One region of the Pusillimonas sp. NJUB218 genome, then DNA from elsewhere that is predicted to be linked to it. Evidence: predicted binding sites of a transcription regulator. Region 1 holds the regulator's gene; each other region holds the start of a gene.
The links. The regulator sigma-54, encoded in region 1, starts transcription at its own class of promoters, with help from an activator protein. The targets are predictions, from matches to a motif close to TGGCANGNAANCTGCTTT.

Region 1 (7,473 bases):
TGCAATGCGCAAAGCTTCTTCGACCGCCCCAGTTGCGCCTGGGCAGCCCGCAACAAGTACTGCACCCCCAATAATGCCTGGGGCAAAGTCGAAGATTGCCCAGCCAAAAACTTTTAACAAAAAAGCCGCCCGGTTAGGCGGCTTTTTTATTGGCATGACACGTAATTACGACGCGTCGTGACTCATTTGCGACTGCAGATAGTTTTGCAGGCCGACTTTGTCGATCAGTTCGATCTGGGTTTCAAGCCAGTCGATGTGCTCTTCGGTGTCGTCGAGAATGTCTTGAAACAGATCGCGCGAGACGTAATCGCGCACTGACTCGCAATACGCAATGGCTTCTTTAACGGTCTCTTGTGCGCCCGACTCAAGTTTGAGGTCGCAGGCCAGCAATTCGGGAACGTCTTCGCCAATAAGCAGTTTGTGCAGATCTTGCAGATTGGGCAGGCCGTCGAGCATGAAAATGCGTTCGATCAGGCGGTCGGCGTGCTTCATTTCGCCGATAGATTCATCGTATTCGTGCTTGCCCAGTTTATCGAAGCCCCAATGATTGAGCATACGGGCATGCAAAAAATACTGGTTGATGGCGGTCAGCTCGTTTTTGAGCTGCTTGTTTAGAAACTGGATTACGGTGGCGTCGCCTTTCATGTTTTTCTCCTGGAGGGGGCAGACCTAAAGGCTACCACGCCATGATGAGAATTTCATTAAAGACGCGAAGAAAACAACCACCGGGACGCATACCGCCCGGGGACTGTTACATTGAGCGCGGCGCTGGGTCAGGCCCGGCAGGCAATGACTTCGACGAATACTGCGGGTGCCGCGTCGTTGGCGGCGGGTTCGACCAGATCGCCCAACGGATGAACCGTTTGATGCGACGCCTGACGGCCCCCTGGCAAGTATTCGGCTGCAGTGTCTGCGCAGCAGCCACAACATGACGCCACCCCAAGCTGCGCTTGCAGGTCGGACATGCTGTGAGCGCCAGCGGCAACGGCTGCCTTGACTTGTCGCTCGGTGATAGCGTTACAGATACAAATGAACATGAGAACAATTATCATCTAGTTTCTTTGTGCGTGCAATACCCTGAATGCGACAAAAACCGATAATTTTGTAACCCGTTATGCCCTGACGTGCGGGCAGACACAACCCGTCAGCCGCCCATGCAGCACGACAGTCAGGCAAAAGCCCCGGCCCAGGTCAGACCGACATACTGGCTCGCGCCTTACGCACCGATGCCGGCTCGATGCCGTCTAGTTCGCGGTATTTAGCCACTGTTCGACGAGCAACGTCGACGCCTTTCTCGGCGAGCTTATCGGCAATTTTGGCGTCAGACAACGGCTTGGCGGGCGGCTCGGCGCGCACCATCTCGCGGATCATGGCCCGCACAGCCGTGGCCGACGTCGCCGGCGCCAGCCCCTCACCGCCCAGGGCGGTACCCAAAAAGTACTTCAGCTCGAACACGCCCCAGGGCGTTTGCATGTACTTTTGCCGTGTCGTCCGCGATACCGTGGACTCGTGCAATTCGAGGGCTTCGGCAATATCGCGCAACACCAAGGGCCGCATGGCCTGTACACCTTTGTCGAAAAACGCCTGCTGGTGCTGAACAATAAATTGCCCCACACGTAAGACGGTTTCAAACCGCTGCGCGACACTTTTAACCAGACCATGCGCCTGCTGCAATTGCGCCTGTATCTCTGAACGGTCTGCTCCGCTCCGGTCTTCGCGCACCCATTGCTCGTAGACCGGATTCACGCGCAAACGCGGCACAGCCGCGCCGTTCAAGCGCGCTTCCCAGCCCTTTTTGCTCTTGATGACCACCAGCTCAGGGACGATATAGTCCGCCACACTTTGCGACCAGGCCCGCCCAGGCTTTGGGTCGAGCGTGAGAATAAGCTGATGGGCTTGGCGCAAGATGTCGGGCGAACATCCCAAAGCAGCCACCAGACGGGCGGCATTGCCCTGAGCCAGCAAATCCAGGTGCTGCGTAACCAGCGCCATCGCGCACGCCATCACCTCCGGGTCGTACGCAGCGCGCTGACGCAACTGCAAAACCAGACACTCTGCCGTTGAGCGGGCACCCACACCTGCCGGATCAAACGACTGCAACAAGCGCAAGGCGGCGAGCAACTCATCTTCGTCTACCTCCAACTCGTCGGGCAACACCCCCCGCACGTCGTCCAGAGACACCGCCAGCAAACCGTTCTCGTCCAGCTCTTCGATTAAAAGCTCTACCAGAGCCTGGTCCCGCCTGCCTGCCCGCGTGAGGCGCAGCTGCTGCACCAAATGGTCTCGCAACGTGACCGCCTGCCCTATTTCCGGGCCGCCATCATCGTCGAAATCGCCACGCCCTGTTCCCGAAACACCTGCCGTCAGCGGGCTGTCGTCTACGTATTCATCCGATGGCGCATCGGCCCGGGCTTCGCTATCATCGGCGTCGTACTCCCCCTCGCGCTCCAGCAGGGGGTTGTCAGCAAGCGCCTGGGCCACTTCTTGCTCCAGGTCTTGGGCCGACAACTGCAGAAACCTGATCGACTGCTGCAGCTGCGGCGTCAGGGCCAGGTTCTGGTGTTGCCGCAGTTCTAACGAATGTCGCGATTGCATAGGTAAAATAGCCCGCATGAAAACAGATCCAGCCTACCAGCCCACCGCCCGCGACCATGCCGCGCTACGTCAAACCTTGCTCAAACTTACCGCAACGCACAAAATCGTGTGTACCGTGGTGGTGGTCGTCGTGGCCGTGCTGTGGTTCGAACTACTGACACGCCTAGTGGCTTTTGGCCGAGGTATTGATTATTCGGGGCTTGAAGCCTTGGGCGGGCCGGTTACGCAAATGCTAAAGCGCTATAACCCGTTCTTCTGGTGGGCGCTGGCAGCGCTGTGCACACTTATTATGGCCTATTTTCTGGTGTCTTTTGTGCGCAGCAGCAGGCGCCGGGTCGATGCCCGCATGGTCAACGCCAACGTCATTGCCGGGTTGGCCGCGCAGCTGTCCGAACCCGCCCTGACTGTGCTGCGCTGGGTTTGGGAAGACCCGCGCTTCCCCATTACTGTTGGAGACCTGCAACAAACCGCCACCGAGCTGCGCAGCGGCAGAGCCGCGAAAATCCAGCTTTCGCGAGAACATGCCGCCCTGCTGTCACGCAACGGCCCCTAGCCCACACTTGCCAATTTGGCGCAAATATGGTTGACTATGGGGTATGAACACCCAGGCCTTTACCCCTCTTAACACTACCGGCAACCCCGTTGCCGGCTTGGTTGCGGGTACGGCTAGCACACTCTCCCTTCTCTCGCTATCGCTGCTGCTACCGATCGGTTGCCGGGCCTAGCGTCATGTGGCAGTCCGGCAGCCGTTCAGCCACGCCCCCATTCCGTATTTCGTTATCCGTTATTTACCAACCTTGGGTTGATGCCGAATCTTCATTCGATGTTTACGGGTAACGCGCAGCAACAAACTTAGTGAAACAGGTGCAATATGCTCTCGAACCCCTCCGACAAATACCGTCCGTTCGTGCCGTTCGCGCACGAATTTTCTGAACGAACCTGGCCCAACAAAACCATCACGGCGCCCCCCATCTGGATGAGCACCGACCTTCGCGATGGCAACCAATCGCTCATCGAGCCCATGAGCGTCGAGCGCAAGCTGCGCTTCTTCGAACAATTGATCAAAATCGGTTTCAAAGAAATCGAAGTTGGCTTTCCATCCGCTTCGCAGACCGATTTTGATTTTGTCCGCAAGCTCGTCGACGAAAACCGTATCCCCGACGACGTCACCATTATTGTGCTGACGCAATCGCGCGAAGACCTGATCGAACGCACCGTTGAAGCGGCCGCCGGCGCCAAGCAAGCCATTGTGCACTTGTACAACGCCTGCGCGCCTGCATTCCGCAAAATTGTGTTCAACATGACCAAAGACGAAGTGCGCGCCTTGGCGGTAAAAGGTACGCAGTTGGTCAAGGCCTACACAGGCAAACACCCTGAAACCTCCTGGCGCTACGAATATTCGCCTGAAGTCTTCAGCACCACCGAACCCGAGTTTGCGCTTGAAGTGTGCGATGCCGTGGTCGAGGCCTGGGGCCCAACCCCCGCATCCAAAATCATCCTGAACTGCCCGGCCACCATCGAGGCTACAACGCCCAACTTGTATGCCGATCAAATCGAATGGATCAGCAAGCGTCTTAAAAACCGCGACAGCATTGTGCTGAGCGTTCACCCGCACAACGATCGCGGCACTGCGGTTGCAGCCGCCGAATTGGCCGTCATGGCCGGCGCCGACCGTGTCGAAGGTTGCTTGTTTGGTAACGGCGAACGCACCGGCAACGTATGTCTGGTCACCTTGGCGCTTAACTTGTACACCCAGGGCGTGCATCCCGGCCTCGATTTCTCCGATATCGACGAAGTGCGTCGTTGCGTCGAGTACTGCAACCAGTTGCCGGTACACCCGCGTCACCCGTATGCAGGCGATCTGGTCTTTACCGCGTTTTCGGGCTCGCACCAAGACGCCATCAAAAAAGGCTTTGCACAGCAACAGGCCGACGCCCTCTGGGAAGTCCCCTACTTGCCTATCGACCCGGCCGACGTGGGCCGCAGCTACGATGCGGTCATCCGCGTCAATAGCCAATCGGGCAAAGGCGGTGTGTCGTACCTGCTCGAACAAGAACACGGCTTGGTCTTGCCTCGTCGCCTCCAAATCGAATTCAGCCGCGCCATTCAACGCGTGACCGACGAAACCGGCCGCGAAGTCACCGCCGACGACGTCTACGAGTTGTTCCGCTCTGAATACCTTGACCTCGAACGACCCTGGAAACTGGTACGTCACCGTATTACCGGCGACCCCAGCGCCCAAGCTGGTCATCACTTTGCCATCGAAGTCGAGCTCGAACACAATGGCAAGGTATGCCACCTTAAGGGGCAGGGCGACGGCGCCATTTCGGCCTTCGTCAATGCATTGGGCATGGATGTCAGCATCCTCGACTACCACGAACACGCCATTGGCATCGGCACCGATACCCGCGCGGCATCGTACGTCGAAGTGCGCGTCGGCGAAGCCGGCCCGGGCTTTGGTGTAGGTGTTCACGCCGACATCGTCACCGCGTCATTCCTGGCCATCTTAAGCGCGGTCAACCGCAACGCCGCCATGGCAGCTCAGGCCGCCAAGGTTGCTGCTTAAAAAAGCTTACGCATAAAAACAAACCCCGCTGCTTTTGCAGCGGGGTTTGTTTTTTGGGGGCTCAAATTAAAAGGCGGGTTACCAGACCGGCGCCGGCTCCCAGGTGATATCGGCGTTCTGGTCTCGACACATTTTCATCATGGCCATTAACGGAAACGCGCGCTGACGAAACGTGACCGGCCGCGATATGGGGTGTTCTTTGACATCGTTTTCTTCGTCGTCTTCGTCTTGAAACGGCGAAGCGGTGTCATGAGAAATGGCGTGCTCGAGCCCCTTAATCAGGTCGTCGAGCTGAGCGGCGGTCAGTACGCCACGTTCGGGTAGCGTATCGTAGTGGCGCCCTGCGGCAGAGAGAATGTCGCGGGCATGCTGGGCAAACATCAAGACCTCAGCGGCCGGCTTTGCACGAAATACAACGAGCATGGTAGTTCTCCTCATGGCTATATTCATACACTACCCCAAGTCTTTCGGGTTGCCAAGCCGCACAATAACCGAACCAATCACAAGGGGCGGATATGCGGCAATTTTTCATCGCCACGGGGTTGCGGCGCCTGCATTATCTGCCCGTGGCACTCGTGTTTCTTTGGGTGGCCGGGACAAGTCTGGCGCAAGGGCATGACGGCACCTGCAGCACGCCCACCAACGCCACCCCCTGTGCGGCGCCGGGCAGCATCAGCCCACCCACCGTCGAACCGGGTGTCAATGCCAGCGCAGGCAACCCCATCGACCTGGCCAGCGGCAATAAATATCAATATGAAACCGACTGGCTGCCCGGGTTTGGTCGCCCCCAGCCGGCACTTACGCGCCACTACAGTGCCAATGACCGTCGCCGGTCGTTCATGGGCCAAGGCTGGCACCTTGACTACGACATCCGTGTACAGTCATTTGGCCATATTGCCATCATTACCCAGGCCAGCGGCGCCCGGCTACGCCTGGTGCGTAAGGGCGGCGGCTTTACCGCACCCGCCCATGGAAAACTGCACATGCAGGCCCACGGCTGGCTGTGGGTGTGGCCCAACCAGCAACAACTACGCTTTAATGCTGCCGGCTGGCTAACCCACATCACACAGCTCAACGGCATCACCCTGCACATTGCACGACACGCCACCGCCGGGCCACTCCTTCAGGCCATCAAAAGCGTCACCGTCACAAGCCCAACCGCGCCAGCCCAAGGTCGGCCCAACGCCGCACCACGCGACACCACCCTACATTTCGCATACCGCCTTCACGAAGGCCGGGCCTATTTGCATACGGTCGATAGCCCGGTCGGACGGTTTGTTTATGACTACGAACGTGCAGGCGACGAACCTCATCTTCGGCTGACTTCCATGCAGCGGCCCGACGGATCGCGGCGGCAATATCACTACGACCCGGCCCAACAAGCGGGCAACGCCTATGCGCTAACCGGCATCGACAATATCGGCGCGCCGCCCCTGGGCGCCCGCCACCGGGGCGGTCGCTGGGCTTATAACGCCAGTGGGCAGGTTGTCCGGTACACCGATCAAAACGATACCTACGCCGTCACCTACTTCAAGACACGCCCTGGACAGCAACGTACACAAGTGCAGCGCATCAGTACCTCGCCCCCTGCGCGCTCACCGCCGGCCTGGCGGGCTGATCCGTCCGAAAGCACCACCCAAATCCACTTTGATGTGCAGGGGCAAATCGCCAGGCTGACAGCCGTTACGGGGGCGGGCTGCCCGGGTTGCCCCGCTCCCGGTACGCGAGCTAGCTACGACCGTTTGGGGCAACTGGCACAGGTTAACGGCACCAAGCTGCAACGCGATGCCCGACAACGCTTACGCGCAATTGCCCCCGCTCATGCGGGTTGGGCCGGGCTGGCATTGAAATACAACGCCCAGGGGCAGCGCCACACTTGGCTTTCTAGCCTGACGGGTACCGAATCCCTGGTATACGACGCGCACGGGCTACCGCTGCAACGCCGGTTCGCCGGCGGCAGCTATTGGCAATACACCCACAATGCCCAGGGACGGCCCACACGTCTACTGGCCCAGAAAGACGCGCAGACACCCGCCATCGAGACGCACCTGCAATGGCAGGGCAGGCACTTGACTCTGGTGCGCCACCCAAACGAGACCGACAGCCGTCAATACGATGCGCAAGGCCGACTGGCGGCACGGACGCTCACCCGTTCAGATCACGGGCCCGAATCATTCACAGAGCGCTTTGCGTACGACACACAACACCGACTGATTCGTCATGACCTGGCCGAAGGTGGCGCATTGCACTACGCATGGGGTTGGGGGCAGCAGCTTTTAACTGTTACCTGGGAAACGCGCTCTGGTCAGCGG
Region 2 (7,473 bases), on a different contig from region 1:
CGCGAGTAAGTTTTTTGCGTGAGGCAGGGTTGCGCCCCATGCTGTTGGCGACAGCTTTGTTTGTTTTTTTAGTGGTCGGGGGCTATGTCGTTAACCTAGGGGTCATGGGGTGGCTAGGTTAGTTTTATTTAATGCGTCTGACGACGACGTGAATTCATCACAGCCCTGTTACGGTTGTATCATTAACCACCAGTCGACGACAGATTGTCGGTCAAAATGAATATTTCAGGGCCGATGATGTAGCGCAATTATTGTTCAAACGGAGCCCGCATGCTGTATGCCATTCTTAAAACCCTGCACGTCTTGTCCATTATTGTTTGGGTGGGCGGCATGGCGTTTGCCCACTGTTTCTTGCGGCCTGTGGCTGCACAACTCGACCCGCCAGTGCGCCTGAATTTGCTGTGCAACGTGCTAGGGCGTTTTTTCAAGACCTTGCTGTGGGTTGCCCCATTAGCCATTATTACGGGTATCTGGATGATCGGTAACGCGGCGCGCTCTGCGTCGCAAGCCGGTATTGGGTTCAGCATGCCCCTCGACTGGCACATCATGTCAGTGCTGGGTTTGCTCATGCTGGTTATTTTCCTGGCAGTGCGTTTTCGCTTGTATCCGCAGTTTGCCCGTGCGGTCGCAGGTGCCGATTGGCCGGTTGCTGGGGCCGCAATGGCCAAGATTCGCAAGTGGGTTGCCGTAAATCTGGTACTGGGGCTTACCACAGTTGTCGTAGCGTTGGTATATTGAAGCTTGTTCCTTCAACTGCAACAAGGTACTTATCATGAAGATCGATATCGGCATTTCAGAAAAAGATCGTAAAGCAATTACCAAAGGGTTGGGCAATTTGCTTGCTGACACCTACACGCTTTATCTGACCACGCACAATTTCCATTGGAATGTGACGGGCCCCATGTTCAACAGCTTGCACGATATGTTCATGCAGCAGTACACCGAGCTCTGGAACGCGGTCGACCCCATTGCTGAGCGTATTCGTTCGTTGGGCTTTCCTGCACCGGGTTCATATGCCGAGTTTGCCAAACTCAGTTCTTTGCCCGACGCACCGGTCAAGCCGCCCAAAGCCCTCGAAATGGTTGCCATTCTGGCCAAGGGCCACGAAGCCACGGCTAAAACCGCGCGTGCGTTGTATCCGTTGGTTGAAAAAGCCAGCGACGAGCCCACCGCCGACTTATTGACTCAACGTATTACCGTACACGAGCAAACCGCCTGGATGTTGCGTTCATTGCTGGAGCAATAAGCCACAGTTGTAGCGTGTCGATATGCCGGGCCACCCCGTTTCGCTTCAACGCGCCGGGGTAGCCCGGCTTTTTTTGCGTCCCGTTCTGTCGGATTGCCAGCAGCAGATACAATGTTCTCAGTCATTTCAGCACCAAGGAGCAACAATGCAGTATCGCAAGCTGGGTCATACCGATATTCAAGTCAGCCTGATTGGTTTGGGCACCATGACGTTCGGGGAGCAGAACACCGAAGCGCAGGCGCACGAGCAACTGGATTACGCCTACGCCCAAGGCGTGAACCTGGTCGATGTGGCCGAAATGTACCCAGTACCGCCCAAGCCTGAAACTTATGGTTCAAGCGAGCGGTTTGTCGGTTCGTGGCTGAAGAAAACAGGCTTGCGCGACAAAATTGTGTTGGCCACAAAAATTGCCGGGCCGTCACGTCAGGCAGGGCGCCCCAGCCATATCCGGGGTGCGGCCAACCAGTTCGACAAGCCTAATTTGGTAGAAGCGCTTGACGGCAGTTTGCAGCGCCTGGGTACTGACTACGTCGATTTATATCAGTTGCATTGGCCCGATCGCAGCACGACAACCTTTGGCCGTACCGCGTATCCCTACGAAGACGAACCTTATACGGTACCTATCGAAGAGACCTTGCAGGCGCTGTCTGATTTGGTGAAAGCGGGCAAGATCCGCTATATCGGAGTGTCAAATGAAACGCCCTGGGGGGTGTCGCGCTTTCTGGCGGCGGCACGCGAATTAGGTCTCGAGCGCATCGTATCAATTCAGAACCCGTATAGCCTGCTGAACCGAACCTACGAAGTGGGTTTGTCCGAATTTACGCATCGTGATGGGGTGGGCTTGTTGGCCTATTCGCCATTGGCGTTTGGCTGGTTGTCGGGCAAATACGAAGGCGGTGCCCGGCCGGCGGGTGCCCGTATTACCTTGTTCGAGCGTTTTACGCGCTACACACGGCCGCAAGCCGTCGCAGCAACGTCGGCATACGTGGCACTGGCCCTCAAGCATGGGTTGACGCCGGCATCCATGGCGCTGGCCTTCGTCAACCGTCAGCCATTCGTGACCAGCAATCTGGTTGGTGCGACCTCGCTCGAACAACTTCGCGAGAATATCGCCAGCGTCAATGTCACGCTCGACGACGAGGTTCTGCAGGGCATTGCAGCCATTCATGAGCTTTATCCCAATCCGGCGCCTTAACGCCCGATGACCGATAACGTGTTCGAACTGTCGGGCGTGACGCACGCCCGACAGGGCCGCGAAGTGTTGCACGACATTAACCTGTGCTTGGCGCGTGGGCGGCCGGTGTGTCTGGTGGGTGCCAGCGGTAGCGGCAAGACATCCTTTTTGCGTCTACTGAACCGACTCGAAACTCCCGCTGAGGGCCGCATACTGTTCGATGGCAAACCTATCGAAGACTACCCGGTGCGCCGTTTGCGCACACAGGTGGGGTTTGCGTTTCAGACGCCGGCCATGTTCGACGGCACAGTGCACGACAACCTTGCCGCAGCAGTCAGGTTTTCAAAAGGTAAGTCGGCTCAAGACGATCACGAACGTATGCTGCGTGCCCTTGAATTGGCCGAGTTGTCGGGCGACTACCTTGAGCGCCCCGCCGATCAGTTGTCAGGCGGTGAAAAGCAGCGCGTTGCGCTGGCTCGCACCCTGATGACGGACCCGGCAGTCTTGTTGCTCGACGAACCTACTTCGGCGCTTGATCCTGATTCCGGAGCTCGTCTGATTAACACCCTCAAGAATTTATCTGACGCCGGAATGACCATCATTATGTCGACGCATCGCTTGGGCGAAACCGAGGCGCTGCAGGCCGATGTGGTGGAGTTTGATGCCGGTCGTGTGGTGACACACAAAACGGCGAAGGAGCGTAATGTCGATTGAGCGAGCGATAGATCTGGATTGGATCAACCTGGCCATGGCATTGCCGCTGATTTTCGTGGCCATTGGGTTGTCGTGGTGGCAACGCCTGGGTTTGGGCAAGAGCCTCATCATTGGCACTATTCGAGCGGCTGTTCAATTGCTGCTTATCGGCCAGATTCTGGTCTGGCTATTTTCCACCGAACGCTGGTATCTGGTGCTTGGGGTGCTGCTTGTCATGGTGGTGACCGCGACCTTCTCGGCCACGGGCCGGCTCGATGCCGTCGGGTCGCGCGCCGGCTTGCGGTGGTTGTGTGGGGGCGCCATCTTGATTGGCTCGGGCCTGACCATGGCCTACGTTGATTTGCTGGTGGTGCACATTACGCCCTGGTACGACCCCAGATACCTTATTCCCATATTTGGCATGATTGTGGGTAATGCCATGAACGGTGCGGCATTGGCGGCAGAACGCTTGCGATCGGAATTTCAGTCGCGACGCGATGAGATTGAGGCTTGCCTCGCTTTGGGTGCCAGTCCTGCACAGGCGTCGGCAACGGTCGTGCGACAGGCAATGCAGGCGGCGATGATCCCTACTATTAATGCGTTGGCGGTGGTCGGTATAGTGTCGTTGCCGGGTATGATGACGGGGCAAATTCTGGCGGGCGCCGACCCAACCCAAGCCGTCAACTACCAGTTGGTCGTGATGTTTATGCTCACGTCTGCGACGGCCATTACCGCTATTTTAGTAACCTTGTGGTATCGCAATCGCTTTTTCAGTCCCGACGAGCAACTGGTAATGCTGGATTAAAGCGCCTTGCTTCCTCGTGATCGCCTCACGGTAGCCTTTCTGTTTTTTATCTTTGTACTATGTCTCTTAGCACTGACCAACTCAACGAATATCGGCGCTTTGCCGAAACGCTGGCCGACGCGGCTGCCAAGGCGATCATGCCTTATTTCCGGGCGCCCCTGCCGGTACAAGACAAGGGCGGCAAATTGTTCGACCCGGTAACCGAGGCCGACAAGGCAGCCGAGCGTGTGATGCGCGAATTGATTCTTGAGCACTACCCAACGCATGGCGTAGTGGGTGAGGAAGAAGACAACGTGGCCGGTAGCAGTGGGTTGACCTGGGTGCTCGATCCCATCGATGGTACGCGCGCCTTTATTACGGGTATGCCTTTGTGGGGTACGCTGATTGCGCTGAATGACGGCAACCGTCCGGTTCTGGGCGTCATGAATCAGCCGTACACTGGCGAACGCTTTGTCGGTGCGCCAGAGGGCGCCTGGTGCAATGGTCAGGCGCTTAAAACCAGGGCATGCGCCAGCATCGCGTCAGCACGCTTGATGTGTACGTCCCCGCAGATTTTTGATAATGAACAGCAGTTGGCGGCATTCAATGCCGTAGCCGAGCAGGTTCAGTTGTTACGTTACGGTGGCGATTGTTATGCCTATTGCATGCTGGCGTCGGGCCATGTCGATGCCGTTATCGAGGCGGGCTTGCAAACTTACGACGTGCAGGCTTTGATTCCTATTATTGAAGGCGCCGGCGGCGTCATGACTGCCTGGGATGGCGGCGATGCGCAGCACGGCGGGCCGGTTGTCGCTGCAGGTGATCCGGTCTTGCATGCGCAACTAGTTGCGCAATTGTCGGCTGCAATGCGGTAGTCGTTGGTTCGGCCAAATGCACCTTTATGGTGCAGTCGCCAGTGTCGGCAAGCCGATCGTTGTGGTGCGGCGGTCGCGCACCGTGGGATAACACCACGCCAGGTACAAATAACACTCTTCAATAATTAGTGGCATGTATCTTGCTTGATAACACCTGTTTCCACAAAAACCGGGTGTCGGATCATGCTGCTTGAAACTTCCAGGTCATTGATAACAAAAGGATGGACGATCGCCCAGTGGCAATCTGTCTATCGGCAGGCGTCCGCGTCGCCGTCCGAGTTGCTTTCTGAATTATTGAGCAATTTGTCCGACAATGATCCGGCGTGGATCTCAGTGGCTGGCGCTGATCAATTGGCAGGGCAGCTTGACGCGCTGGCGCGTCGTTTAGCGGATGTAAACGGCGATATGTCGGCCTTGCCGTTGTATGGGGTGCCTTTTGCGGTAAAGGACAATATTGATGCCGCGGGTTGGACGACCACGGCGGCTTGTCCTGCATTTGCTTATACCGCGCGTGACGATGCGCATGTCGTGGCCCTGTTGCGCGGTGCCGGGGCCATTCTTGTGGGCAAAACCAATCTTGATCAGTTTGCCACTGGTTTGGTTGGTACCCGTTCACCCTACGGCTGCGTCCCCAATTCATTCGACCCAAACTATATCAGCGGCGGTTCCAGCTCGGGCTCGGCCAGCGTCGTAGCAAGGGGATTGGTGCCATTTGCGCTGGGCACCGACACTGCGGGCTCGGGGCGCGTGCCCGCTGCGTTCAATAATATTGTGGGCCTCAAACCTACCCGAGGTTGGGTCAGTAATCGCGGGTTGGTGCCTGCGTGTCGGACGCTGGATTGCATCACAGCTTTTGCGCTCACGGTTGAAGATGCGTCGGCTGTTGTCTCGTTCTTTAGTGGTTACGATGCGGCCGATCCGTTTAGTCGTCCCCAGCCGACGCGTTTGCCTGTTCATTTTTCGTGCAAACCTGTGCTGGCGGTACCGGCTAATCCTTGGTTTGATGGCGACAAGCGGGCTCAATTGCATTTCGAGACCAGCCTGCGGCGACTGAAAGATATGGGGGCTACCCTGGTCGATATCGATTTCACGCCATTCAGCGAGCTGGCGCAGTTGCTTTACGCCGGCCCGTGGGTTGCCGAGCGGTATGTGGCGATAGAGCACATGATGACCGAGCAACCTGAGGCCGTTCATCCGGTAGTCCGGGGCATTATTGAACAGGCTGGTCGTTACAGTGCAGCAGATGCCTTTCGCGCTGAGTATCGTCGCGCTAATCTTGCCCGTCAGATTCAGCAGGTACTTGCTACGGCAGATGCCCTGGTGGTGCCGTCAACGCCTTCCATCTATACCATCGCGCAAGTCTTGCAGCAGCCCGTTGCCTTGAATTCTGCACTAGGCACCTATACCAACTTTACGAATCTGGCTGACTTGTGTGCGTTGGCTTTACCGGCCGGGTTGCGTAGCGACGGCCTGCCTGCAGGCATTACCTTGATTGCACCCGCCTGGCACGATGCAGCACTGGCTGATTTTGGTATGCGCTGGCAAGTCGCAAGCACGACCCCACCGGGGGCGCCGGGGGTATGGCAACACGAATGGCCGCTGTCAGTGTCGTCCGGCAATTCGCTTGGTAGCAGTGACGAGATTATGGTGGCCGTCGTCGGTGCGCATTTACGCGGCATGCCTTTGAACCATCAACTGACCTCGCGGGGCGCACGATTCGTCGAGGAAGCGAGATCTAGCGATGACTATCGTTTGTATGCCCTGGCAGGCACGATTCCGCCTAAACCCGGCTTGAAGCATGTGCCGGGTTCGGGCGCCCAAATTGCGCTGGAGCTGTGGGCGTTGACGCCACAGGCTTTTGGTGAATTTACGGCTGAAGTGCCTGCGCCGCTGGGGATTGGCAATGTCGTGCTGGCCGACGGCCGTTGCGTCAAGGGGTTCATATGCGAACCCTCGGGGTTTGAGGATGCGCTGGACATCACCGCTCATGGCGGTTGGCGCAGCTACGTTAAGCACGCGAAGTAGCGGAGGCACATCATGTTTCATACCGTACTTGTCGCCAACCGTGGCGAAATCGCAGTCAGAGCTATCCGAACGCTGAAGCGGCTGGGCATCAGGAGCGTGGCGGTTTACGCCGACGCTGACCGCAATACCAGGCACGTCCAGTTGGCTGACGAGGCTATTGCGCTGGTAGGCGACCGGCCCGTCGATACCTATCTGAATATCGAGAAAATCATTGCCGCTTGCCGCAAAACCGGTGCACAGGCAGTGTTTCCGGGCTATGGTTTTTTGTCCGAAAGTATGGCGTTTAGTCAGGCTTGCGTTGACAACGACTTGGTCTTTATTGGTCCGACCGCGGCGCAAATCGAGGCGTTCGGGCTTAAGCATCGGGCGCGCGAGCTGGCACGGGTAGCCGGGGTACCCATGACGCCAGGCACCGGTTTGCTGGGCAGTCTTGAAGAGGCGCTGGCGGCCGCACACGACATTGGCTACCCCGTCATGCTCAAGACCACAGCCGGTGGCGGTGGCATTGGTTTAACGCGTTGCGACACGGCCGAAGCGCTGGGCAAAGCCTATGACAGCGTGCAGCGCTTGGGCGAGACTTTTTTCCGTGACGGTGGTGTTTTTCTGGAGCGCTTTGTTGACCAGGCACGACACGTGGAAGTCCAGATTTTTGGCGATGGTGACGGCAAGGTTGTAG
Region 3 (7,473 bases), on a different contig from region 1:
AAAAAATCACTCGTAAAATCAGAGAGCACAGTATGCAGAAAATTCCGTACATTCTTGTCGTTGGCGAAAAAGAGCGCGACAACGGTACGGTGGCAGTACGCAGTCGCGGCAATGTCGATCTGGGCGTGATGCCCCTTTCCGACTTCGCTCAGCGCCTGCAAGAAGATATCACCTCCCGGCGTCAGGCCGGGCAGGAATAATTGTTAATTATCAAGGAGTTCTAGATATCGCAACCGATAAAAACAATCGCATCAACGGCGAAATTCGTGTCCCCGAGGTGCGACTTATTGGCGTAGACGGTGAGCAGTTAGGCATCGTAAAAGTAGCCGATGCATTGCAATTGGCTGAAGATCACGAAGTAGACCTGGTCGAGATTGCGCCCAACGCCGATCCGCCGGTTTGCCGCCTGATGGACTACGGCAAGTTCAAGTACCAAGAACAAAAACGCCAGGCCGAAGCCAAGGCTAAGCAAAAAGTCATTCAGGTCAAAGAAGTCAAGTTCCGTCCGGGTACCGACGAAGGCGACTACCAGGTCAAGCTGCGTAACTTGCGCCGCTTCATCGAAGATGGCGACAAAGCCAAGGTAACGCTGCGGTTCCGTGGCCGCGAAATGGCGCACCAAGAGCTAGGCATGCGCGTCCTCGAACGCGTTCGCGACGATCTGTCCGAGCTCTGTCAGGTCGAGGCCATGCCTAAACTTGAAGGTCGCCAGATGGTCATGGTGCTGGCGCCTCGCAAGAAGGTACCCCAAAAAGGCGACTCGGCCTCCTGATCTTACCCATTCGCATCCCCATCAGGCCTAGTCTGGTGGGGATTGTTTTCGCAGGTACATCATGCACGTCCTTTTCATTATCGATCCGCTGCCTTCGCTCAAGGCCTACAAAGACTCCTCTGTCGCCATGATGCGCGCGCTTAAAGCGCGGGGGCATGACATCAGTGTTGCCTTGCAAGATGATCTTTTCATAGACGAGGGCGTCGTCATGGCCGACAGCTCGTCAATTACGCTGGTCGACGATGCTGACCTGCATGGTAAAGACTGGTGGAAAGCTAATGGTGTCAAGGTGGCACAGCCGCTGACGCATTTCGATGCGGTGGTCATGCGCAAAGATCCGCCGTTCGATATGGAATATGTCTATTCCACGCACTTGCTTGAGTACGCCGAGAAGCAGGGCGCGAAAGTGTTCAACTCGGGTGCGGCTATTCGTAATCACCCCGAGAAACTCACGATTACCGAGTTCGCGCAATTTACTTCGCCCACCATCGTGACAGGCAACAATGCTCGTTTGCGTGCGTTTCATGCCAAGTACAAAGATGTCATCGTCAAACCCCTCGACGGTATGGGCGGTACAGGTATTTTCAGGCTGCAGCCCGAAGAGCCGAATTTGGGCGCCATTCTTGAGACGCTGACGCTCAACGGCGAGCGCACCATTATGGCGCAGCGTTATATCCCCGATATCGTCAAGGGCGATAAACGTATTCTGATCATCGACGGCAAGCCTGTTCCGTACGCCTTGGCACGCATTCCATTGGCAGGCGAAACCCGCGGCAACCTGGCGGCCGGCGGTCGTGGTGTCGCGCAGCCCCTGTCTGAGCGCGATCGCGCCATCGCCGAGACCATCGGCCCGGTCTTGCGCGCTCGCGGCTTGTTGTTGGTCGGCCTCGACGTCATTGGCGACTACCTGACCGAAGTCAATGTGACCAGTCCAACCTGCTTTGTCGAAATTACCGAGCAAACGGGCTTCGATGTGGCCGATTGTTTTGCGCAGGCGCTCGAAAAAGCGGTTGGAGTCTGAGCCGTGATCCGGATCATTCTGGTCATGCACGAGCCGCTGGGTGCCGCGTTGGTATCTTGCGCTCGCCACGTGCTTGGCCAGGAACCCGAGCTGACACTATTTGACATCAAGCCCACTGACACGCCCGAGAAACGTCTGCCCGACATTCTTGCTGCGGTGTGTGCCGCGCCACCGGCCCAAACCCTCATGCTTGCCGATATTTATGGGGCGACGCCCTACAATACGGCGCGCAAGGCGCTTGATATGGCGCGCTCGCAAGGCTATGACGTCGAGCTGCTGACCGGCGCAAATTTATGCATGGTATTGAAGGCGCTTACTGGGCCGCGTGACGATTTTCGCGCTTTGGTGCGGTCGGTGCGTGCCAGTGCAGAGCGGGGTATTGTGCGGGCAGGTGAGGCACCGTAATATTTAATAAAATAGTGTGCGCCCTGTCGCGTACCGGCTCCGACAACACAAAAATACTATATGCCTTCTATCGATATCGTCATCAGCAACAAACTGGGCTTGCATGCTCGAGCAGCCGCCAAACTTACCCAATTGGCCTCGCGTTTTGGCCAAACTGAAGTGTTTATCGCCCGGGGCGCCCAGCGAGTAAACGCCAAAAGCATTATGGGGGTCATGATGTTGGCGGCCGGTCTGGGGGTAACGGTAACTGTCGACGCCGAAGGCGCCGATGCCGATGCAGCCCTGACTGAAATCAAGGCACTTTTCGACAACAAGTTCGGCGAACCCGAATAATTTTATTTTCCGGGTGCGTATGACCCAATCTGCTCCATTGGTTCCACACCACTACAGTGCCATGCTGTCTCTGCGGGGGCAGGGGGTAGTCAAGGGTTACGCTATTGGCCGTGCTGTTGTCATGGGTGCGGCGGCGCTCGAAGTCGTCCACTACCGTATTCAGCCCGAAGACGTTGCGTCAGAATGTACTCGCCTGAAAGAGGCCGTGATACAGGCGCGCGACGAACTTCAGCACATGGTCGATCACTTACCCGAAGACGCGCCTCGCGAAATGGGGCCCTTGCTTACCGTGCATTGCATGCTGCTCGACGACCCGATGTTGTCTGACCATGCCTGCGAGCTGATCGCCGAGCGACATTACAACGCCGAATGGGCGCTAACCACGCAAGGGCAGTCTTTGGCCGAGCAATTTGCCGCCATGGAAGACGAGTATTTGCGTGAGCGCGGGGCCGATATCCGTCAGGTCATAGAGCGCGTGCTGCGTGTGCTGTCGGGGCGGCCCGTGGTACTACCCAGCTTCGACGAAGGTTTGTCGGAAGAGCTTATTGTCGTGGCCCGCGATATTTCGCCTGCCGACATGCTGCGTTTGCGCGGTGCGCGCTTCGGTGCATTTCTAACAGACCTGGGCGGCCCGACATCTCACACGGCTATCGTAGCCCGCAGCATGAATGTGCCTGCCGTGGTGGGTATGGGCAACGTGCGTTCGCTGGTACGTGACGGCGATTTGCTTATCGTCGATGGTATGAGCGGCAGCGTACTGATCAACCCGCCCGATTTCGTCCTCGAAGAATATCGTCGCCGGCAGGCAGCGTATGCCGACGATCGCGCTGAGCTCGGCTTGTTGCGTGACGCCGATGCCGTCACGCTTGATGGCGTTCGTATCTTGCTTGAAGCCAATATCGAACTGCCGGAAGAGGCCCACGCGGCTGTGGCTGCCGGTGCCGATGGTATTGGCTTGTTTCGCAGCGAGTTTTTGTTCATGGGGCGCAGCAATTTGCCCGATGAGGAAGAGCAGTATGAGGCCTATGCTGCTGTGGTTAAAGCCATGCAGGGCAAGCCTGTCACCATTCGAACGCTCGATATCGGCTCTGACAAAACCCTTGATGGCGAAACGACCGTGGCCACAAACCCGGCGCTTGGCTTGCGGGCCATACGGTATTGCCTGGCCAATCCCGACTTGTTCCACACGCAGCTACGTGCCTTGTTACGCGCGTCGGCGCATGGGCGGGTACGTATTCTGGTGCCCATGATTTCGCACATGCACGAGGTGCATGCGGTCAAACGGGCGCTCGAGACGGCGCGTCGCGAGCTTGATGCCAAGGGTAAGGCCTACGGTAACAGCGTAGAAATTGGTGCCATGGTGGAAATTCCAGCCATTGCCATTGCCATCGAACCTTTTATCGAGCAGCTGGATTTTTTGTCGATTGGCACCAACGACCTGATTCAGTACACGCTGGCTATCGATCGCGCCGACAATGCAGTTGCCGACCTGTACGATCCGATGCATCCAGCCGTGTTGCGCCTTATTGCGCATACCATCAACGCGGCTGATCGTGCCGGCAAGTCGGTGGCGGTGTGCGGCGAAATGGCCGGCGACAGTCGTGTGACCCGCATGTTGCTGGGGTTGGGGCTGAAAGAGTTCTCCATGCATCCCCAGCAATTGCTCGACATCAAAAAAGAAGTGCGTCAGTCTCACACTAACGCACTTCGGGTCAAGGTGGCATCAGCCCTGAATCGGGCCGAGCGCATCGATTTATCGGTACTGGCGGGGTAAATAACACCCCGCCGGCCGTTTCATTTACCTTGAGTAGGCCGATTCACCGTGAGTGCTGATGTCCAAGCCCTCGCGTTCAGCTTCGGCGCTGACACGCAGCCCGCACACTTTGTCGGCAATGAAATAAGCGACGACGGCAACCACACCTGTCCAGACAAAGGTAATCAAAATACCTTCGATCTGTACCCACAGCTGGGGCAAGATGTCAGCGGCGCTTTCAAGGCCGGGGCCGCCCAGCGCCTTGGCATTCAAAATACCGGTCAGGATGGCGCCGACAATCCCGCCCAGGGCATGAATACCGAATACGTCCAGCGAGTCATCGGCACGTAACAGACGCTTCAGGCCATTGACACCCCAGACGCATGCAGCACCCGTCACCACACCAATGACCAGTGCACCCAGGGGGCCAACCAGACCGGCGGCGGGGGTAATACCTACCAGACCAGCGACTGCGCCCGATACGGCACCCAGCAAAGATGGCTTGCCTTTGACGGCCCATTCGACGAACAACCAGGCCAGCACTGCACCCGCAGTGGCAACAAGCGTATTGAAGAACGCCAGTGCAGCTATTTCGTTGGCACCGAGCGCAGAACCAGCGTTAAAGCCAAACCAGCCCACCCACAGCAGGGCGCCGCCAATCATCGTCATGGGCAGGTTGTGCGGGGGCATGGCTTCGCGGCCATAGCCCAGGCGCGGGCCAAGGTAGTAGGCGCCGACGAGTCCAGCGACACCGGCATTGATGTGCACCACCGTGCCCCCGGCAAAATCAAGGGCGCCTTTTTCGAACAGCCAGCCGCCGGGCGACCAGACCATGTGCGCAATGGGCAGATAGGCAAATGTGACCCAGATGAGCGTGAACAGCAGTACTGCCGAAAAGCGCACGCGTTCGGCGAGCCCGCCGACGATCAGCGCGCACGTAATGCCGGCGAAAGTAGCCTGGAATGCGGCAAAGCTTATTTCCGGAATCGAGCCCGACAATGCGAATTCGCCGTTGGACAAATTGGCGATGCCATTGAAAAACACACGTGAGAATCCGCCGAAGAAGGCGTTGCTTTCAGTAAAGGCAATCGAATAGCCATAAACAAACCAGACGACGATCGCGAGCGAGAACGTGGCCAGTACTTGAATGAGCACCGACAGGACGTTTTTGGATCGCACCAGGCCGCCGTAAAACAGGGCCAGGCCCGGGACGACCATCATTAATACAAGCAGGGTAGAGACGCTTACCCAGACGAAATCAGCTGCATTCATGTTGTGTGCTCCTAGATAGCGGCTTCGCCGTCTTCGCCGGTGCGAATACGGATGACTTGTTCAAGTGGCATAACAAATATCTTGCCGTCACCGATTTTTCCTGTGTGTGCTGCGGCACACAGGCTTTCTATAGCGGTTTCAACCTGCGCATCGGACACGGCCAGCTCAATGCGCAACTTGGGCAAGAAATCGACGGTGTATTCAGCGCCCCGGTAGAGCTCGGTATGGCCTTTTTGTCGACCAAAGCCTTTGACTTCGGTCACGGTCATACCCTGAATGCCAACTTCGGCTAGCGCTTCGCGGACTTCATCCAGTTTGAAGGGCTTGATGATTGCGGTGATCAATTTCATGATGTGCTTCCTATGTAGAGGGCGATCGACCGATACAAAGCAATTAGCGTGCCAACTTTTGTGATGCGGGTTGAACGAGTTTTCATAAAAAAGTCAGAAAGTCACAACGACACGCGGGTAAAACAGTGGGCGTTGGCCGCATTCGCCAGTTCTTCCGCCCAAAACTGGTGCGTCGACGAAGGTGCGCACCAGAGGTGTGCGTTATTGGGTGGGTGTCATGGCGTCGGCGTTATCGCGGTGCATCGCGCCGCACCGTTTCGAGACGGGCTGGGCTGTGGATGTTATGGCGGGGTGGGCGCCACGCTATGCACCTGCAGCATTGACCAAAGCGGTTTCAGGTAGCGTGGTCGGTTATGCCGGGGTAAATTTGTAACAAACCGCGTGCTGACAGGGTGAGATGTGTCGTGATGTACATCACATTAAGCGGCTTGCCGTCCGGAAGCCATTGAGATTCCGGCATATTTTTGTTTTTTCGGAGTCTATTTTTATTATTTTTGTAATTAGGGCTTACACTAGGTGGGTCGACAGTTTTAGCTGTCTCGCTAGAATTGTAACTGTCTCCAATAACCCCTCGAAGGAAACGCATGAAAACTCAACGTAAACAACTCGCTATCGTCGCTTTAGTTGCTTCTATGGGCGTACTTGCCGCTTGCTCGAAAGAAGAAGAGGCGCCCGCGCCTGTAGCCGCGCCCGCCGTTGAGCAGCCCGCGCCCACGTCTGCTGCGCCCGTCACCGAGCCTACACCGGTTGCACCTACGCCTGCGCCAGAATCAACCACCGGCAGCACGCAGTCAACACAAGACGCCATTGTCGAGAAGGCTGCAGAGGTGCGTGACGAGGCAGCCGCCGCAGCCAATAAAGTGGGCGATGCCATCAAGCAGGGCGCTGCCGACGCCGACAAAGCCATCCAGAACGCGATTGGCAATGGCCAACAGGCGCCCGCCACCGAGCCGGCCACTACGCCCACACAGCCTACGCCGGCCACTAACTAAGTCAACGTTGGTTCTCCAGCAATTTCGGGCGCTTCGGCGCCCGTTTTTTATGTTTTTAATTACACTGGTGTTGTTTATCGATAATCAGGAGTTTTTATGAAAAGCCGTACCGATTGGTTTGAAGACATGCAGAAAAATGTGTCGGAGCTGATCAAGAACAGCCCGGCCGCCGATATCGAACGCAACGTCAAGGCGATGATGACCCAGACGTTTTCACGTCTCGATCTGGTCACGCGCGAAGAGTTCGATGTGCAAGCCGCCGTGCTTGAAAAGGCACTGGCCCGTCTGGCCGCGCTAGAAGCGCGCGTCAAAGCACTGGAAGAGCGTCAAGGTTCTTGATTTCTAGGCGGCTTGATCAGGTGCTTTCCGGTGTAGCCTGAACTGTCCCGTTTGCCGCCATTCTGTAATAGATAGCGATAACCTTTGGGGCTGTTCATTCATCCCAAAGGGGCCTGCTATGTCGCTGGCAGTCGTGGCAACCCGTGCCTTGCGTGGCCTGCAGGCTGTACCGGTCAGGGTCGAAGTACATGTCGGTTCGGGGTTGCCGGCTTTTAATCTGGTCGGTTTGCCTGGCA
Region 4 (7,473 bases), on a different contig from region 1:
GTTGAATACGTGCAACGTCTGCGTCGGGAAGGCCACCTGGCCGCCATGCGAAGCAATGATATCGCCCATTTTCAGCAAGACATCTTGCTTGATTTCGTGAAACTTGACCCACGCGGTGGTCTTGGTAAAAGTGTAGACCATGATGTCCAGGGACGATGGGCCGTACTGGTTGAAATTAACAATCAGTGTTTGGTTCTGGTCAATTTCGGGGTGATTGCGCAGCATGGTCTTGATATCACTGACGATATTGCCGATGCTGGCAATATCGTCGTAGCGTACGCCGATCGTTTCAGAGATACGGCGGTTCGTCATCCGCGACGGGTTCTCTACCGCAATTTGTGTGAATATGGCGTTGGGCACATAAAGGGGGCGTTGGTCGAACGTCCGAATACGCGTAAGACGCCAGCCAATGTCTTCTACCGTACCTTCAATATTGCGATCGTTCGAACGGATCCAGTCGCCCACGGCAAAGGGGCGATCCATGTAAATCATGAGCCCACCGAAGAAGTTGGCCAGCAAGTCCTTGGCAGCGAAACTGACTGCCAGGCCACCAATACCGCCAAACGCCAGTACCCCAGAAATCGAGAAGCCCAAGCTTTGCAGCGTAACCAGTGTGGCTGTAATAAGCACCGAAATGCGTAGCAGCTTGCCGACGGCATCAACCGTGGTGATGTCGACGGGTTCGTTGTTGGCATGTCGCTTGGCAATAATTCCTTTTTGAACATTGCCAATAAAGCGGATCACGAACCAGGTAATACAACCAATAACGCCAATGACGCGGATGGGTTCGATGAGGTCGAGCAGCGTCACTTCAGTTTCAACCTGCAGGATCTCGGCGGCAAACGACAGGCCGATAATCCAGGCAAGAATGGTTGCCGGCTTGCGAACGGCCTCAATCAGGGCGTTATCCCAGAAACTGGTCGTGTGGTGTGTTTTTTCTTCTAGTTTGGCCAGAAAACGGCGCAAGAAAAAGTTGAAGACAACAACGGCAAATACAACCAGAAAGACCTGGATCGTCAGGCCGATCATGTGGTTTCCGCCGGTATATTCGGTGATCTTGTCAGCAAGATCGGAAAAAATCGGTTCTTCCATGTAATCGCTTTCCCTGTTTGCAAAGCGACCTAGTGTAACAAGACAGGGAAAGCGCGGCCAATAGGCCCTTTATTTTGCGGGTCGAGGTTTGACCTTGCCGGCAGCTTCACGTGCCCTTGCACGGGCGCGTTCTGCATCATCGTCGTAAGCCAGCGCCACACCCATACGGCGTCGAGCAAAGCTTTCTGGTTTCCCGAACAGGCGGATCTCAGTTTGAGGGACGCGCATGGCGACGTCAACGTCGTCAAAGACAATGCCGGTCGCGTCGACGCCACCGTATATGACGGCGCTGGCACCGGGGTTGCGCAGCCGGGTGTCTACGGGCAGGCCCAGAATGGCGCGGGCATGAAGTTCGAACTCGTTTTGCCATTGGGTAATCATGGTGACCATGCCGGTATCGTGTGGCCGGGGGCTGACTTCGCTAAACCACACCTGATCGCCCTTAACGAAGAGCTCGACGCCGAACAAGCCCTGGCCGCCCAAGTTTTGTGTAATAGCGTCGCCGATATCTTTGGCTTTTTGCAGTGCCGCCGGGCTCATGGGATGGGGCTGCCAACTTTCGATGTAGTCACCTTTGTCTTGCAGGTGGCCGATGGGGTCGCAGAAATAGGTTTGTGTCTGACCTTCGGCGTCTTTCGCGCGTACCGTCAGCAAGGTGATTTCGTAGTCAAAGTCTATAAAGCCCTCGACAATAATGCGTCCATGGCTGACGCGGCCGCCGGCCATGGCGTAGTCCCAAGCCTTCGCTACGTCTTGCGGGCCGTCAATTTTGCTTTGGCCCTTACCTGAACTGCTCATGACGGGCTTCACAACGCAAGGGTAGCCAATACCGTTGTCGATCGCGTCTTGCAGCTCCCGCAGCGAGTCGCAGAAACGATACGGGCTGGTGGGCAGGCCCAGTGTTTCGGCGGCCAGCCGCCGAATGCCTTCGCGATCCATGGTCAGGCGCGCCGCACGCGCCGTAGGGATGACTTTGACCTTGCCTTCTGCTTCCAGTGTTTCAAGGGCTGGAGTGGCAATGGCTTCGATTTCGGGAACGACCAGGTCAGGTTGTTCAGATTCGATCAGCGCGCGTAGTTGTTCCGGGTCGGTCATGACCAGCGTGCGGGCATGATGCGCCACCTGGTGACCTGGGGCATCGGGATAGCGGTCAACGGCTATTGTTTCAACGCCTAGACGTTGCAATGCAATAATGACCTCTTTGCCAAGTTCGCCCGAACCCAGCAGTAAAACTTTGGTAGCAGAAGGTGAAAGCGGGGTGCCAAGCGTTGTCATGGTGGTTCTGTCCAGCATCAAAAACAGTCATTTTAGCGGTTATGTTTGTCAGACAGTAGCGGTCTTCAAGGCGCCTTCACCTCTACAATAAAGTCATGTTTCGTTCGCTCAGGCTCGTGTTGGTTTTTGGTTTTATAAGTTGCATATGAAATACATCTTTGTTAATATTCCAGTCCAGTGGAGTTGGCAATGCGTCTGACACGATTTTCAGATATTGGGCTGCGTGTGCTCATGTACTTGGCGCAGCAGGCTCGCGAACAACCCGTTACCGTGGCCGAAATTTCCAGCCAGTTCGGGGTACCGCACAATCATCTGGTTAAGGTGGTGGGGGCAATGGCCAAGCAAGGGTGGATTCACGCTACGCGCGGTCGTCACGGCGGTGTGCGTTTGGCGGTATCGCCCGGGCAACTGCCTATTGGCAGCGTTCTGCGTACCCTCGAAGGCGATCGTGAAGCCATCGATTGCGAGGGGTTGGCCTGTCGTCTTGCTACGCAGTGTTTTTTACGCAATGCGTTGCAAGAAGGTTTGAATGCGTTTTACAGCGCGATGGATCGCTACACTTTGGCCGATGTGGTCGGTACCGAAACTGGCGAAAAAATCGTACAAATGCATCGCAGTTTTTTAAAGCAAAGCGCGGGTTGAACGCTTGCGTTTTTTTTAACTTAAATGTTGCATATTAAAAGCAACAATTGGAGTGAGTCGTATGTTGTCGCAGGAAGCCCGTCCGTATATCGATGCCAGTGTCCCTGTTTTGCGCGAGCATGGCGTCACCATCACACGCACGTTCTACCAGAACATGTTTGCCGAACACCCTGAGCTGACCAATATCTTTAATATGGGGAATCAGGCCAGCGGTGCTCAGCAGCAGTCATTGGCGGCGGCCGTATTTGCTTACGCGGCCAACATCGACAACCCAGATGCCTTGGCCCCGGTCGTCAGTCGTATTGTTCATAAGCACGCGTCGGTGGGTATTACGGCTGAGCACTACCCCATTGTTGGCCGTCATTTGCTGGGGGCGATTCAGCAAACATTGGGCGACGCGGCAACGCCCGATTTGCTGGCTGCTTGGGGCGAAGCCTACGGATTGCTGGCTCAAGCCTTTATTGACGAAGAACGGAAGTTGTATGAAGCCGCCGGGGTTGAGCCAGGTCAATTGCGTGAAATGACGGTGGCCCAGGTGGTCGAGCAAAGCGCCAATGTGCGTTCATTTATCTTGATGCCGACTGACGGCCAGCCGCTGGCTGACTTCAAACCCGGTCAGTACATCAGTGTCGAAGCCAATTTACCTAACAGCCGCCGCCAACTGCGACAGTACAGCATGTCAGATGCGCCGGGCGCACCGTACTATCGTATTTCGGTCAAGCGCGAAGCGGCGGGCACCGAAACACCTGCCGGCACAGTGTCGAACTGGTTGCACGATAATCTGAAGCAGGGCGGTACATTGCGCATCAGCCCGCCGTTCGGCGATTTCACCCCCAATGTCACGTCCCAGACGCCCATCGTACTCATGTCGGCTGGTATTGGTATAACGCCCATGATTTCGGCCCTGAATGCCATCGCGACGCGCCATCCTGAGCGTCAGGTTGTTTTCGCACATGCTGCACGTGATGCAGCGCATCACGCTCATCAAGACGATATTGCACATGCCCGGGCTGTCATGCCGAATCTGCAGGTCGTTACGTTCTATGAAACGATGGATGCCGGGCACGAGGGCAAGCCGGGCTACCACGCAGGTTTTATGCGTGTAGGTCAGTTGCCTGCCTGGGCGTATGCTGATGTGCCTGTGTATATGTGCGGTCCGCTTAAATTCATGCAGCAGCAGTGGCGCGATCTCGTTGCACAGGGTGTGCCGCCCACCAAAATTCATCAAGAGGTATTTGGCCCCGACCTGCTGGATCACCTGCGTTAATTCCGGTCAGCAGGGCGCGCATTGCCCCGCTTCGGCGGCGTTGGCGCGCAAACTGCCGGGGTCGACTGAAAGGCATGACCTATACTTGGGGTCATGCCTTTTTTATTCATTTGAGCGCCGACAAGCCGATGCCCATGCAACAGCTGAATTTACTCGGGGGAATCCGCACCCAAGGGTCTTCGTCTGAGCAAATCGGGCCGCAGGCTTTTATCTTCAGGGGCTTTTTGCTTGATGACGCTGCGCAGTTTCTTGCTGACCTGAACGGTGTTTTGCAAGTTTCCCCCTGGCGCCGGATGCCTACGGTACGGGGATGGATGTCGGTTGATCAATCTAATTGTGGCCCTTACGGATGGATATCCGACAAAACGGGCTATCGCTATTCGTCCACCGACCCGCTTTCAGGTCAACCCTGGCCCGACATGCCTGAGTTGTGGCAACAGCGAGCGTTCGAGGCCGTCGACGCCGCAGGGTTTAAGTGCTTCGAACCACAGGCTTGCTTGCTAAATCGTTACCGTCCGAAAAGCAAAATGGGTTTGCATCAAGACCGTGACGAAGAAGATCTGGCAGCGCCCATTGTTTCAGTGTCCTTGGGGTTGCCGGCAGTTTTCCTATTTGGCGGGCTGCGACGAACAGACCCGGTAGAAAAGTATTTGCTTGAGCACGGCGATGTGTTGGTTTGGGGCGGGGTCGACCGTATGCGGTTTCATGGAGTTATGCCGGTTCGACAGGAAAATCATGAGTTACTGGGCGAGCAGCGCCTGAACCTGACATTTCGGCGCGTGCAGCGCCGATGAGCGCAAACGTTTAAATCTGTTTCGTTTTGGTGCAGGGCGCGCGCCCCATGGGTATTTTGCGACAAGCGACATAGCGCGTTTGTCTTGGCATGCAAATTGCTTAAGTAAGTTTGGCACATCTTGTTTGCTGTCAAACTTCAAAAGGAGCTCGTCATGCCCTCAATTTCTGTAGCAAAAGCTATGTGCGGTGCTGTCTTGGCCGCTGTGATTGTCACGCCGGTTGCGGCGCAATCCACCGAACCGGTCTCGCCGGCTTCAGACTTTTCGTTCAGTGCCAATATGACGCTGGCTAGCCAGTACCGCTACCGGGGGCTGATGCAGACCAATAACAAGCCAGCCATTCAGGGTGGCTTCGACTTGAGTCATAGTAGTGGTCTTTACATCGGCAACTGGAACTCGAGCATCAGTTGGCTGGGTGATTCTGACGACAATGTTTCTGCACCCCTCGAGATGGATTTTTACGCTGGCTACACCGCACCGATCTGGGGCGATCTGACCATTGATGTGGGGGTCTTGCAGTATTACTACCCGGGTAGTTACCCGCGGGGTTTTGTCAGCCCCGACACTACCGAGCTTTACCTGGGGCTGGGTTATGGCCCGGTGTCATTCAAGTATTCGCATGCGGTCACCAATTTGTTTGGCTGGGCCGACAGTAAAAATAGCCAATACTACGATTTATCTGCCAGTGTGCCGACGGGCTTTTGGGGTTTGAATGTCGATGGTCATGTGGGCTACCAGCGCGTGCGCAACCTGGCAGATGGCAACTATACCGACTGGTCGTTGGGCTTGAGCAAAACCTGGGGTAATGTCACGGCCTCGCTGGCTTATGTCGACACCAACGCTGACAAGGGCGTATACACCAGCGCAGCCACAGGTCGATACCAGGGGAAAGCTGCTGCAGTTTTTTCATTAACCGCAGCGTTCTGATCGGTACGATTCGAGGCGAATGTGAAAGCGGGGTCTTCAGCTCGAAGACCCCGCTTTTTTCTATAGGGCGATGGCGCGGATGAGTCGAGTTTGGGTCAAATGATCGAATCGGGACATTTGGAGCGAGGCGTGTCTTGAGAGCGTGCCTGAGTGACGACACACCCGGCTGGCACGTCCTGGGTCAGCCAGACATTGCCGCCAATGACGCAGCCTTTGCCCAAAATCACGCGCCCCAGAATGGTGGCGCCGGCATAAATGACGACATCGTCTTCCACTACAGGGTGACGCGGTAGGCCTTTTTGAAGTGAGCCGTCTTCGTCTGTCGGGAAGCTTTTTGCGCCGAGGGTGACGGCTTGGTAAATACGTACGCGTTCGCCGATCACGGTGGTTTCGCCAATAACGACGCCGGTGCCGTGATCAATGAAGAAACTTCGGCCAATTTGTGCGCCCGGGTGGATGTCGATACCCGTCTCGGCATGTGCCATTTCGGCTGCAATCCGGGCCAGCAATGGCAACTTGTTGGTGTACAGCTCGTGCGCTATGCGGTGGTAAATCATGGCCTGTACACCGGGGTAGCACAGCAAGACTTCATCGACACTTTGCGCTGCGGGGTCGCCCTGATAGGCCGCCAGCACGTCGCTGTCGAGCATGTTGCGGATGTGCGGTAATTTGTTGGCCAGGTTCGAGACGGCTTTGAAAGCACGAGCCTCAAGCTCGTTGTCGTCTAGTGGGGCGTGCCTGTTCTGGTAACGGATTTCCAGGCGAGCTTGCCCTAGCAGTGTATGCAGGGCCGTGTCGATGGTGTGGCCCACATAATGGTTTTCGCTGTCGTGTCGTAAGTCGGTAGGCCCCAGACGCATCGGGAATAGTGCGCCTTTCAGGGCGTCCATGACGTCGGCCAGTGCCTGGCGCGATGGAAACTCACGACTGCCAGGTTCGCGAGAACGCCCTTGAGCGGTACGCCACTCGCTGCGGATATCGGCCAGTGATTGAACGATTGAGTCGATGTTGAAAGACGCCATGTCAGCAATTACGCCAAGAATAAAAGACAAAATCTTACCACCTGGTACAAGCTCTGGCGGTGGTGACTTTATGTTGTCAGGTCAGCACGCGCGAGACCACTGCGGAAGGGAGGGGCGCCACTTCGTCTTGATGTGGCGCCAGGCGCGCTCATGCAAGGGGAGCAAGGCCACATTACAAATCGGCTCGACCAGGGCGGCCAGGCCACCCGTCATCACCGATCCTGTCATCGCGTAGGTAACGCCAAAGGCGACGCCCATGTGCAAGAGAACCTGGCTGGTTTTTTCAAGGACAATCATGATGTCGCTCCGTTTTCTAAGTTGAGTTAATGATAATCAATCTCAATAGAGCGGGATATTTGATTGTTTCAATCTCTGCGATAGGGGCGTGCTATTGGGGGCGTGTGGATGATATGCCGATGATGGAATCGTTCAAAAAATAAACCCCACTATGAAC

Region 2: the regulator sigma-54 is predicted to act here: its motif matches at 4,902-4,919, upstream of atzF (allophanate hydrolase).
Region 3: the regulator sigma-54 is predicted to act here: its motif matches at 5,943-5,960, upstream of glnK (P-II family nitrogen regulator).
Region 4: the regulator sigma-54 is predicted to act here: its motif matches at 5,156-5,173, upstream of CHR62_RS14735 (TorF family putative porin).

What each region holds. Positions count from the first base shown of each region.
Region 1 covers NZ_NQMK01000011.1:76,638-84,110, reverse strand. Annotated here, with positions in the region: gene CHR62_RS14235 (hypothetical protein) at 1-117, shown strand, start outside; gene bfr (bacterioferritin) at 166-645, opposite strand; gene CHR62_RS14225 ((2Fe-2S)-binding protein) at 774-1,052, opposite strand; gene rpoN (RNA polymerase factor sigma-54) at 1,192-2,613, opposite strand; gene CHR62_RS14215 (hypothetical protein) at 2,612-3,148, shown strand; gene leuA (2-isopropylmalate synthase) at 3,467-5,161, shown strand; gene CHR62_RS14205 (DUF1840 domain-containing protein) at 5,240-5,584, opposite strand; gene CHR62_RS14200 (phospholipase effector Tle1 domain-containing protein) at 5,677-7,473, shown strand, end outside.
Region 2 covers NZ_NQMK01000002.1:178,326-185,798, forward strand. Annotated here, with positions in the region: gene CHR62_RS03385 (YeiH family protein) at 1-122, shown strand, start outside; gene CHR62_RS03390 (CopD family protein) at 271-738, shown strand; gene CHR62_RS03395 (Dps family protein) at 773-1,246, shown strand; gene CHR62_RS03400 (NADP(H)-dependent aldo-keto reductase) at 1,392-2,441, shown strand; gene CHR62_RS03405 (ATP-binding cassette domain-containing protein) at 2,448-3,134, shown strand; gene fetB (iron export ABC transporter permease subunit FetB) at 3,124-3,918, shown strand; gene hisN (histidinol-phosphatase) at 3,978-4,772, shown strand; gene atzF (allophanate hydrolase) at 4,956-6,797, shown strand; gene uca (urea carboxylase) at 6,810-7,473, shown strand, end outside.
Region 3 covers NZ_NQMK01000009.1:55,918-63,390, reverse strand. Annotated here, with positions in the region: gene thrS (threonine--tRNA ligase) at 1-200, shown strand, start outside; gene infC (translation initiation factor IF-3) at 200-772, shown strand; gene gshB (glutathione synthase) at 834-1,793, shown strand; gene CHR62_RS12170 (PTS sugar transporter subunit IIA) at 1,797-2,198, shown strand; gene CHR62_RS12165 (HPr family phosphocarrier protein) at 2,259-2,531, shown strand; gene ptsP (phosphoenolpyruvate--protein phosphotransferase) at 2,551-4,305, shown strand; gene CHR62_RS12155 (ammonium transporter) at 4,330-5,556, opposite strand; gene glnK (P-II family nitrogen regulator) at 5,568-5,906, opposite strand; gene CHR62_RS12145 (hypothetical protein) at 6,491-6,898, shown strand; gene CHR62_RS12140 (accessory factor UbiK family protein) at 6,995-7,237, shown strand; gene CHR62_RS12135 (YifB family Mg chelatase-like AAA ATPase) at 7,356-7,473, shown strand, end outside.
Region 4 covers NZ_NQMK01000013.1:16,698-24,170, reverse strand. Annotated here, with positions in the region: gene CHR62_RS14760 (mechanosensitive ion channel family protein) at 1-1,092, opposite strand, end outside; gene purT (formate-dependent phosphoribosylglycinamide formyltransferase) at 1,162-2,367, opposite strand; gene CHR62_RS14750 (Rrf2 family transcriptional regulator) at 2,557-3,009, shown strand; gene hmpA (NO-inducible flavohemoprotein) at 3,071-4,276, shown strand; gene alkB (DNA oxidative demethylase AlkB) at 4,411-5,070, shown strand; gene CHR62_RS14735 (TorF family putative porin) at 5,224-5,997, shown strand; gene epsC (serine O-acetyltransferase EpsC) at 6,093-7,019, opposite strand; gene CHR62_RS14725 (DUF2061 domain-containing protein) at 7,101-7,316, opposite strand.